2 regions of the Paenibacillus sepulcri genome follow, and region 2 is predicted to be linked to the other one. Evidence: riboswitches for the same ligand, from Rfam matches in the RefSeq annotation. Region 2 holds a riboswitch; the other holds the start of a gene.
What was found. Region 2 has a riboswitch for cyclic di-GMP ahead of ACFOLF_RS10420 (PilZ domain-containing protein). Riboswitches for the same ligand answer to the same signal wherever they lie in the genome.
Positions count from the first base shown of each region.

Region 1: another riboswitch for cyclic di-GMP. It lies ahead of ACFOLF_RS30015 (pyridoxal phosphate-dependent decarboxylase family protein); the one in region 2 lies ahead of ACFOLF_RS10420 (PilZ domain-containing protein).

Region 1 covers NZ_JBHRUP010000001.1:6,911,210-6,915,971, reverse strand. Annotated here, with positions in the region: gene ACFOLF_RS30020 (methyl-accepting chemotaxis protein) at 1-179, opposite strand, end outside; gene ACFOLF_RS30015 (pyridoxal phosphate-dependent decarboxylase family protein) at 172-1,854, opposite strand; cyclic di-GMP riboswitch class I at 1,967-2,053, opposite strand; gene ACFOLF_RS30010 (SDR family oxidoreductase) at 2,359-3,252, shown strand; gene ACFOLF_RS30005 (aldo/keto reductase) at 3,357-4,340, opposite strand; gene ACFOLF_RS30000 (5'-deoxyadenosine deaminase) at 4,487-4,762, opposite strand, start outside.
Region 2 covers NZ_JBHRUP010000001.1:2,354,879-2,359,640, forward strand. Annotated here, with positions in the region: gene ACFOLF_RS10415 (O-antigen ligase family protein) at 1-1,173, opposite strand, end outside; gene ACFOLF_RS10420 (PilZ domain-containing protein) at 1,371-2,090, opposite strand; cyclic di-GMP riboswitch class I at 2,228-2,320, opposite strand; gene ACFOLF_RS10425 (HD-GYP domain-containing protein) at 2,348-3,430, opposite strand; gene ACFOLF_RS10430 (histidine kinase N-terminal 7TM domain-containing diguanylate cyclase) at 3,918-4,762, opposite strand, start outside.

The sequences.
Region 1 (4,762 bases), 4.6 Mb from region 2:
CCGATATCCGTATTCAGCCTCAGATCGAACTGCTGCAGCAGCTTATCGACCAGATTCGTATTGACGTAATAAGTTGTGCCTGCAAATGCGGCGCATGTAAATAATTGCAGTAGCAGGATGCTGATGATGACTTTGAGCGACAGTCGTTCCCGCACGGGACGCAATAAGGAATTAAACAACTTCGACGGACCTCCCTGATTGATACGGAGAATGGTACTGCTCATAAATTTCGTCTACTCTCTCCTTTAAGTAGCCGACAATTGCCGGGACATGCTCAAGCTGTGTATAAGGCGAGATCACAAACAGCTTGCTGGCGTATAAGGGGACTTCCACACCTTCCTGGGATAAAACCAGCAGATGCTTCTTGGTGTCCCCAAAAAACATTTCATCGCGCCGCTCCCCGAGCAGTTCGAATAATCGTTCATTAAGCCGGTTGTTCCGGAGGAGCTCATCAAGCGGGCACTCCCCGGCCAATTCCTCTTGAAATCGGGAAATCCGGTTCTCATAAATCCTCAGCAGTGTCGTAATACCGGGATTGTCGGGATTTGCGATCACCATCTCGGGAACTTCCTTCATGAGCTGCCTGCGGAAAGCCAAATTGACCGATACAAACTGCGCCAGCAGCTGTTGATACCCTTCAATGCCAAAAGCCAGCAGAGCGCTGTAGATACTGATCGAGCTGGCCATTCTGGAGCATTCCAGCGTGTAACCGGTATGATACTGGCCGTATCCGCGGTATCCCACATAAGGCGTTTCATCGGGATTCAAATCAAGCAGCCGCAGAGATTCAGCTTCTTTAACCAGGAGCAGGCTCGTCAGATACGGCGTTTGTCCCAGCTTTTGAAAATCAAAGCACATGGTATCGGCAAGATGGATATGCTTCATTTTACCAGCGATCGCATGGAGAGCTCCCAGCGTTTCCATATCCAATGCAAGCGGATTAAGGGCAAAATCATAATCATTGAAAAAAGCGAAAAATCCTCCCAGCGCCGAGTCCGCATGAATATGCGGCCTGTTTAATCCATTAGCCGCGGCAGCTTGTACGGCAATATTCATAATTTCGGAAATATCGTCAATTCCCATAGCATCGGTCGTCCCCGTAGTGGCGACGATATAGATCGGAACTCCGCCTGAACGAATAACCTGCTCCAGTTTCCATTTCAAATCCGCTGTGTCCATGGAGCTGTCGCTTCTTGTCCGGATTTTGACCAGACGGTCGCTTCCAAGTCCTGTTGCTTCCATGGATTTGTACAGACTGTAATGAGCCGAATCCGAACAGAAGGCATACAGGTTATTCGGCACTCCCGTGCGCGAAGCATCCGGAGCGAATTTGACTATTGCCAGCCGCAGACCGGTGAAGATTGCCCCTTGTCCGCCCCAGGTTGTGTAGCCGCCGCTTCTCGTATGGTCATAACCGACCAGCTTGGACATCATGCTGACGACCCGCACTTCAGCCTCAGCGCCAGCCGGGCCATATACATCCCACAAATTATTGCCATTGACAAGCATCGCGGCGAGCATTCCCATAATGCCTGGAATCGATGCCATAGGCAGAATATTGGTCATAAAATATTTGGTATGGTAGGGATGCGCATGCATCAGTTCGATCAGGCCCCGGGTTACATCTTCCATCGCTTTCCCCTGCGGGGGGATGACACTGCTCTCATTCAGCTGTCCATAAAAATCGCCTGACCGGTCCTTGCTGCCCTTCAGGTTTACCCTCTCTGGGTCCTTCAAAAGATCGAAGCCCGTCATCAGCTGCTCCATAAGCTTCATCAATTGCATCCGGTCCTGCTCATTCCCATCATCGCTCGGAAACCATTGACGTACATCTTGAACTGGTGACATCTTCATGTAATAGCCTCTTTTCTGTAACCAATTTATTTTGTGATGCGAAAAACCCATAAATGATCCGCATAGCAAAAAACAGCATAATGGGCATGGCAAGCCTAAACAGCTGTTAAATGGATGCAACTGGCTGGCATTTCCACTGTTGGATGATGCCCCTGTAGTTTTGCGTCACTACTTTTCAATAGCTTTGCCTAGTATTCAATTTGTCTTCGCCGTGGAAATAATAGACCGGAAAGCTTAGTCGTATATTACTATTTTGTTCCATTATCTTCAAGGATTTTTGGGCCTTTTAACAATAAAATTATAAAATAAGTTACAAATTTATTACATTTATCGCGGTTTCGACATTTAAACCAGTTCTTAAGACTTAACTTTTCAGTTTTTCTTCTCTTATCCAGGGGAGCTATATTTTTTTCATTTCTGCATGCCCGGGGTAATAGTTCAATGGAACGCGTAAGAACATCGTATTCGTGGAATGATAGCTTATCGAAAGGAGTTGTTTCTCAAATGACGAAGCAGCCTATGACATCTCCAGGCGAAACACCAGCAAGGCCAACCACATTACCGCCGCAGCATCAAAGCCGGCAGCCAGGACTGGAATCCAAAATGACGCCAAGTCCGCAATTTGAATCTTCCGGATTGAAGGCAGCGGGCAAGCTGCAAGGCAAGGTAGCCATTATATCCGGAGCAGACAGCGGGATCGGCCGTGCCGTTGCGGTTGCCTATGCCAAGGAAGGCGCCGAAATAGCCGTTCTATATTTGAATGAACAAAGCGATGCGGAGGTAACCAAGCAGTTCGTGGAAGCGGCCGGCCGCCGCTGCATTCTGCTGGAGGGAGATATCGGCGATCCGAACTTCTGCCGCGAGGCCGTGGAGGAAACCGTTAAAAGCTTGGGAAAACTCGATATCGTCGTGAATAACGCGGCGGAGCAGCATCCCCAGGATAAGATTGAGCTCATTATTCCCCAACAGCTTGAACGGACCTTCAAAACCAATATTTTCGGAATGTTTTATTTAACGCAGGCGGCTATGCCTCATTTGGCAAGCGGTGCAGCAATCGTTAACACGACATCCGTAACCGCCTACCGGGGAAGCCCGACATTGCTCGATTATTCGGCGACCAAAGGAGCCATCGTTTCCTTTACCCGCTCCTTGTCGCTCAATCTTGCCGATCAGGGCATTCGCGTCAACGCCATAGCGCCCGGCCCTATCTGGACACCTCTTATTCCTTCAACCTTTGATGAGCAGAAGGTGGCCAAATTCGGCGCCGATGTCCCGCTCAAGCGTGCCGGACAGCCGGAGGAACTGGCTCCCGCTTATGTGTATCTCGCAAGCGAGGATTCTTCTTACATGAGTGGTCAAGTCCTTCACATCAATGGCGGGGAAATTGTGAACGGGTAGCATTCCCGAAGGAAATGATTTGCAGCATGGAACAACATAAAGAGGCCCGGACAAGCGAAGGAATTCGCTCGTCCGGGCCTGCCCATGCTTAACTATTCTCTTATTCAATAAGGTCCTCTGATATAGTTGTGAACCTCTTGCTCGTAGAATTGATGGATTTTGTCGAGCTCGCTTCGCGTATAACCCGGAACGTTGGCCGCCCGCAAATTATCTTCCACCTGCGAGACGTTTCGGAATCCCGGTATGATACAGGTAATATGGGGATTATCCAGAAGGTAGCGCAGCGCGGCGCTGGCCATATTCGTTCTGCCCTCGGCAATCCATGACAGCTCCTTGCTCAGTGATACGCCCATCTCGAAGGCAATTCCGGCGAAGGTCTCACCTACATTAAAACTTTCGCCATTACGGTTGAAGTTCCGGTGATCGTCAGGAGCAAATGTTGATTTCTCCGTGAACTTGCCCGTCAGCAGCCCGCTGGCAAGCGGCAGACGCACCAGAATGCCCACTCCCTGCCCGAAAGCCTTGGGAATCAGCTCAAGCTCCGGCTTCTGCCGAAACAGGTTGTATATCACCTGCAGCGCCTTCACATTGGGATGCTGCAAGCAAATAAAGCCCTCTTCGACGGTTTCCACGCTTACTCCGTACTCACGGATTTTACCTTCCTCGCGCAGACGGTCAAGCGCGCCGAATACCTCGCCGCTTCGCAGAATATCCGTAGGCGGACAATGCACCTGGTACAGATCGATTCTTTCACGGCCCAACCGCTTCAAGCTTGCCTCGCAATAGGCCCGCACCGACTCGTAGGAATAGGAAGCCGGATCCAGAAGATCACCGGCACGGCAAAACTTGGTTGCGATGTAAATCTCGTCCTCCCGCCCTTTTGTCGCTTTGGCGAGCAGTTCCTCACTATGTCCTTCGCCATAAACATCTGCGGTATCGAAGAAGTTGACGCCCTCTTCCATTGCACGTGACAGCGCTTTGAGCGCCGAACCATCGTCCGTCCCGCCCCAGGATCCGCCGATAGCCCATGTTCCGAAGCTGATTTCACTAATGTGCAATTCAGTGCTGCCCAGTTGTCTGTACTTCATGATATCAACCGCCTTTATGTTTTGATGGCGCTTTCTTGCCTTGTTCCATTATGACTGCCATTCCCGCATACTGCAAGAGGACGAGTCGCTAAAATACAGAAATGGCGGGCCTGCTCTTCTGCAGACTCGCCAAAAGTATCGTCAGGTCAAATCCTTGCGAGCAGTCTGGCGATGGATTTATCCGTTTCCCGGAGCACAAGCTTCTTGTCCATCGTCCGTACTCGCCCCCGCTGAACGACGTTTTTGCCGTCTACCCATACAGAATCGACGTTACCGCGGGAGGCGGCATACACAACACGGGAGTACGGGTCGGCATCAAAAGAGGGAAAGGTGTGAAAATCATTCAGGTTCAGCAGAACCAGATCGGCCTTCTTGCCCTTCTCGATGGAACCGGTCAGATGATCCATACCGAGTGTCTGCGC
Region 2 (4,762 bases):
ATCCCCGCCCTGACCAAGGAGAGGCGCCTCCAGAAATAGGCTCCATGCATCCTTGTAGAACATCGTACGCGCGCCTGCGGTTTGAAAATGACCGCTGCTGATCCGGCCTTGAATCACTGCCGGCAGGAGAAGCGCCATAATCAGACAGGCTGCCCCCAACCCGGCCCACGCGGCAATCTCAAGCTGTCTTCTGGACAGGCCGGCAAATACCGTACGAAGTGCGGTGAAGCCCGCTGCAGATGCCATCAGGATGGCAAGCAGCCCAAGCGTCTCCCCCATGTGGCCAACGCCTTCATGACTGCCTTGCAGACCTGCGGCAAAAACAATACGATAGGCTGCCCCCGCTCCAACAAGCGTCCAGCCGCTGTAAACCAGCCATTTGACCCGCTGCTCCCGGGTCAGGAGCAGCAGTCCGGCAAGCCATCCCACAGCCGTTGTAAGCCAGGCTGCCCTGGATTCCGTAAGCAGCAGCACGAGCATCAGCGGCGCGGCCATCATGACGGCAAGCAAGAAAGTCCGATAACTGCCTGCACGTATCATGAGAAGCCAGTTCCACAGCAAATAAGCTCCCGAGACGGCTCCGAGGAAATTCGGATACTGAACGAAGCCGGCCAGCCGGGCACCGACTGCGGATAAACTGGAATCCCCTGTACTCAGGATCATCTCCGGAACGTCTATCCAGCCGAGCCATCCGGCAAGCGCGCCGCCAATGAGGAACAAGCCTGAACCCTGAAGCGCCATGAACAGCCAGCTCCGGAAAGGGCCGATTCTCAGCCACAGATACCCGGATATGAGGAATGCCCCATAAGCCGACCATCTGAGCAACTGCTCCAGAGTTCCATGTACGGAAGCCGGTTTGTTGATTAGACTCAATCCAAACAAAAGCGCAATAAGCAGCGGCGTATAAGCCGCCAGCGGCACCGAGGCCCGCACAGGCTCTTCTCCAGGCCCTTTATTTTTTTTCACCATGAAATATTCACAGATCCCGCTGCTGCTGCCCCTTGTCATTCGTCTCTGCATTCGAGTCGTAATACACAAGGATAAAACGGTTGAAGCCATAAGCATCCATTCCCACCTGTAAAAGGATGCGTCAAAAAACATTCCATTCCGGTATGCGGACCAAATCAGCAGCCCGGTAAACATCAGCCCGGCAGCACCAACAACGACTGGCATTTGAATCCCCTCTTCTATTTCTCTTTATAATTGTCCGATATATCTAAATTTTCTAAATATTGTAACATGTTTGAGGATGATTTGAAAATCAGGTGACATGGAGCTGCTGCCTGAAGCAGCAAGAAGAGTTTATTTTCTTATCTTTGAACAAAAAAACAGGCGCTCCACGATTGCCGCGGCGCACCTGTTGTTTATAGTTAATGAGTCCGATTGTCACTGGCCTTTTCTTGTTTCCTGCGATAATAGGCTGCGACCTGCTCCCTCAGGATAAAGGCCCGCAGCGCTCGCTGCTGCAGCCCGTCCAGATCGCAAAAGCGAGCACCATAGAAGGATTGGGCTCCATCGCTGTCATAGCGTATGATCTCCAGCCAGCATGGCAGCTCAAAACCTAGAGACAACACGGCTTCCAGACGCTCATTCGTCTTTAGCCTCGGCCCCTCGGCAACAATGAATCCCAGCCCGGATAAGCTTATATTTCGTATGGCCAGTTCCATATCTTCAATAAATTCGAAGTTTTCCGGCCCTGTTGACAATTCTCTTGTTTCAATAATTGTTTTCTTCATGGTGCCCTTATGGTCAATCTGAACACGGGGCGACTCCCGTTTCTCTTCCAGTCCGCTCAAGGCCCGGACAGGAAATATAACTGCGATAGATCCTTCCGCCTTGCCGATGACCGTCGACTGCAGACGTTGTATCCCCACCGGAGAGTAGATTGTCATCTCCACCGGATTACCGAGATCAAATGACTTGTATTCCGTCATTTCAATCTCCATCATCTCGCCTTCAATATGGCTCAGGATCCCCGTTGAGACATATCCTTCTTTCTCGACTACGGTCCGGCTGTGGATTAATACCTTATCTGAGTAAGTTTGCTTTGCTTTCGTGTATAATTCCTTGCTGCGGGCATTCGTGCTCATAAGTACCATCTCCTTAGTGTGCAATCGCCTGGCCGAGTCTTGAGAGTTTGATAAGGGATTGCCTGTTCAAGGAAATGAAAAAAGCCGTTCCTCTGCCTCGGAGCCGCTTGACTTGCACCCTGCTGAAGGGTGTTCATTTCGGCAGCCAGGCTGTCAGTCGCTCCTTTTCAAGAACCTTAGACCCTTTAGCTTTGCGTCCTTGCCTTTCGGCAAGTTTGCCATTATCGGATATATATGAAGTTAGGTACAGGCTATTCTTACATTTCTTCCACGATCATGATACTGTGCGAATCCTTAAGGTCAATCTGATAGGGCTGGGCAGGAGGTGTACCGTCCGACTCGCGAAGTATCCGTACGATCGGGCGGTTGACCGCAAGCGGATTATTCAGAGCCACAACCGCAATCTGACCCGAGCTGAGCAGTACCGTTGTCGATACCGGATAAATGGATATATGCTTGCAAAAGGTTTGGATCAAATCAAGATCGAAGAAAGTGTTCCCGGCCGCGAATAAAAACTCGATGGCTTCCGTCGGCGTATGACGCTTGCGGTGCGGCCTCGGCGAGGTTAACGCATCATAAACATCGGCCAATGCCACAATCTGCGCATATTCATGAATGGCATCCCCCTTCAGCCCACGCGGGTAACCCGATCCATTGTACCGCTCGTGATGCTGAAAAGCACAATGCGCGGACAACAGGGAAATATCGTGCTGGGCGCGGATAATATTGAAGCCATCCTCCGTATGCTTCTCCATCAGGACCCGCTCTTCAGGGGTCAGCGGGGAGGTCTTGTTCAGAAGATCCTTGGGCAATCTTGTCATCCCGATATCGAACAGAAGCGCTCCCATGCCTAATTCCTCAAGCTGGTTGCGGTTGTAGCCTTTAGCCAGTCCCATTATTCCTGACAGTATTGCCACATTCACAGAATGCTGGAACAGATAGCCATCCGCCACTTGAATATTCGTCAAGCTGACCATAACGTCGGCCCGCGTAACCAGATCCTGCATGATCTGGCCAAACACATTCCGGAACGTCCGGCCCATCTCCGGTGCAATGGTTCTGCCCTTGGTCATAGGATGGTCCTTCAGCGTGGTCATGGTTTTGAATACAGCATCGTGGGCTTTTCTGCGCGTATCGTCGCGGATCGCTGTTTCCGGCTCCAGATCCTCGGTAAACGGATCTTCGACGAACAGCATATCGACTCCCAGCATCTTCAGGCGATTGATAAACCGTTCATTCAGCTCGACACCGACACCCAGAAGAATGTTGCCATTTTCCTGCAGGATCGGGCGAGCCAATTTATCTCCAGGCTTCGCCGAAAGTATATGTACTTTTCTCATCTGAGCATTCCCGCCTTTAGTCCGGTTGCATATTTGATCAAGCTTGCATCGCTGCCAGTTCGGCAGCACGCAGTTTGTGTAATTGCTTATCGGCGTATATCCTGTTGTCTGCGATTTGCACAAGCATATTCAAGTCGCTCCCGTGGTCGGGAAAGTTGGCGCTTCCGACAGAGACGAAAGAGCCTCAATCCTGTCGATAGGGTAAGCTTGTGCAGTTGTTCATGAGCTGGCGAATGACAGCTTCAATCAGTTTATCATCTGAATCAGGACAAATCATTATAAATTCGTCCACGGCTCATCAGGCGGCCATGCTTTGAGCCCAGAAAGCATGCCTGCTGCCGGAAGGGTAAAAGCGGCATATGCCGCTGCGTTTGTCTAGATTGGCACCACCTCGCCCGACATGCCGGCAGACCATTCGCACAGTGTGTCAGCACGACCGCCCTGCAGCAAAAACGCCCTTCACAGCACATACGGCTGCCTGCCTTGTCTAATACTGAACAATCCGGTTGCGGCCGTTCTCCTTCGCTTCGTAAAGCGCCTTGTCCACCTTGACGAACAGCTCGCGCAGATAAGACTTGCTATCCTTCAATTCAGTATCCGGCTGCGGCTCAACGGCAAGCATGCCTATACTGATTGTAATGGAAACAGGAGCGTTCCCGACTCCGGTATCGACAAAGTTATGCTCAACAACCGACCGTACGCGGTGCGCCAGCTCTTCCGCCTGCTGCCTGGTGGTGTGGGGCAAGTAGACCGTGAACTCCTCCCCGCCGTAGCGGGCGAAAATATCCGTTTGTCTGAGCGTACTGCGCACCACGTCCGCCGTCAACTTGAGAACATCATCGCCGACCATATGACCGTATGCGTCGTTGATCGTCTTGAACAGATCGATATCAAACAACAGGATCGCATAAGGAATCTGATAGCGCATGTTGACCATGACCTCATGCTCCAGCTGCTGCATCAGATATCTCCGGTTGTAGCAGCCCGTCAAGCCATCGATAATGGCCATTTGCTCCAGCTTCCGGTTGGCCTGGTACAATTCATCCTGCATAAGAAGCAGCGCGCGGTTTCTCTCCTGCAGCGCTTCATTCTGACGGCTGGTTTCTTCAATAAGCCTTCTCAGCTCTGTATGGTCCTGCAGCGTGATCACTCTTCCAATGATTTGCTGTTTAACAACAATAGGGGCGACATGTAAGGCAATATAGGCCATTCTGCCTTCCTCCGGCACTTCAATCTCGGTATGAACGCGCTCTTCAGGATGCAGACGGTACATCTCCAGAAAAGCTTCGGTCTTCTCACGGTCTTCCACTGACTGCAGAAGCTTGTCCATAT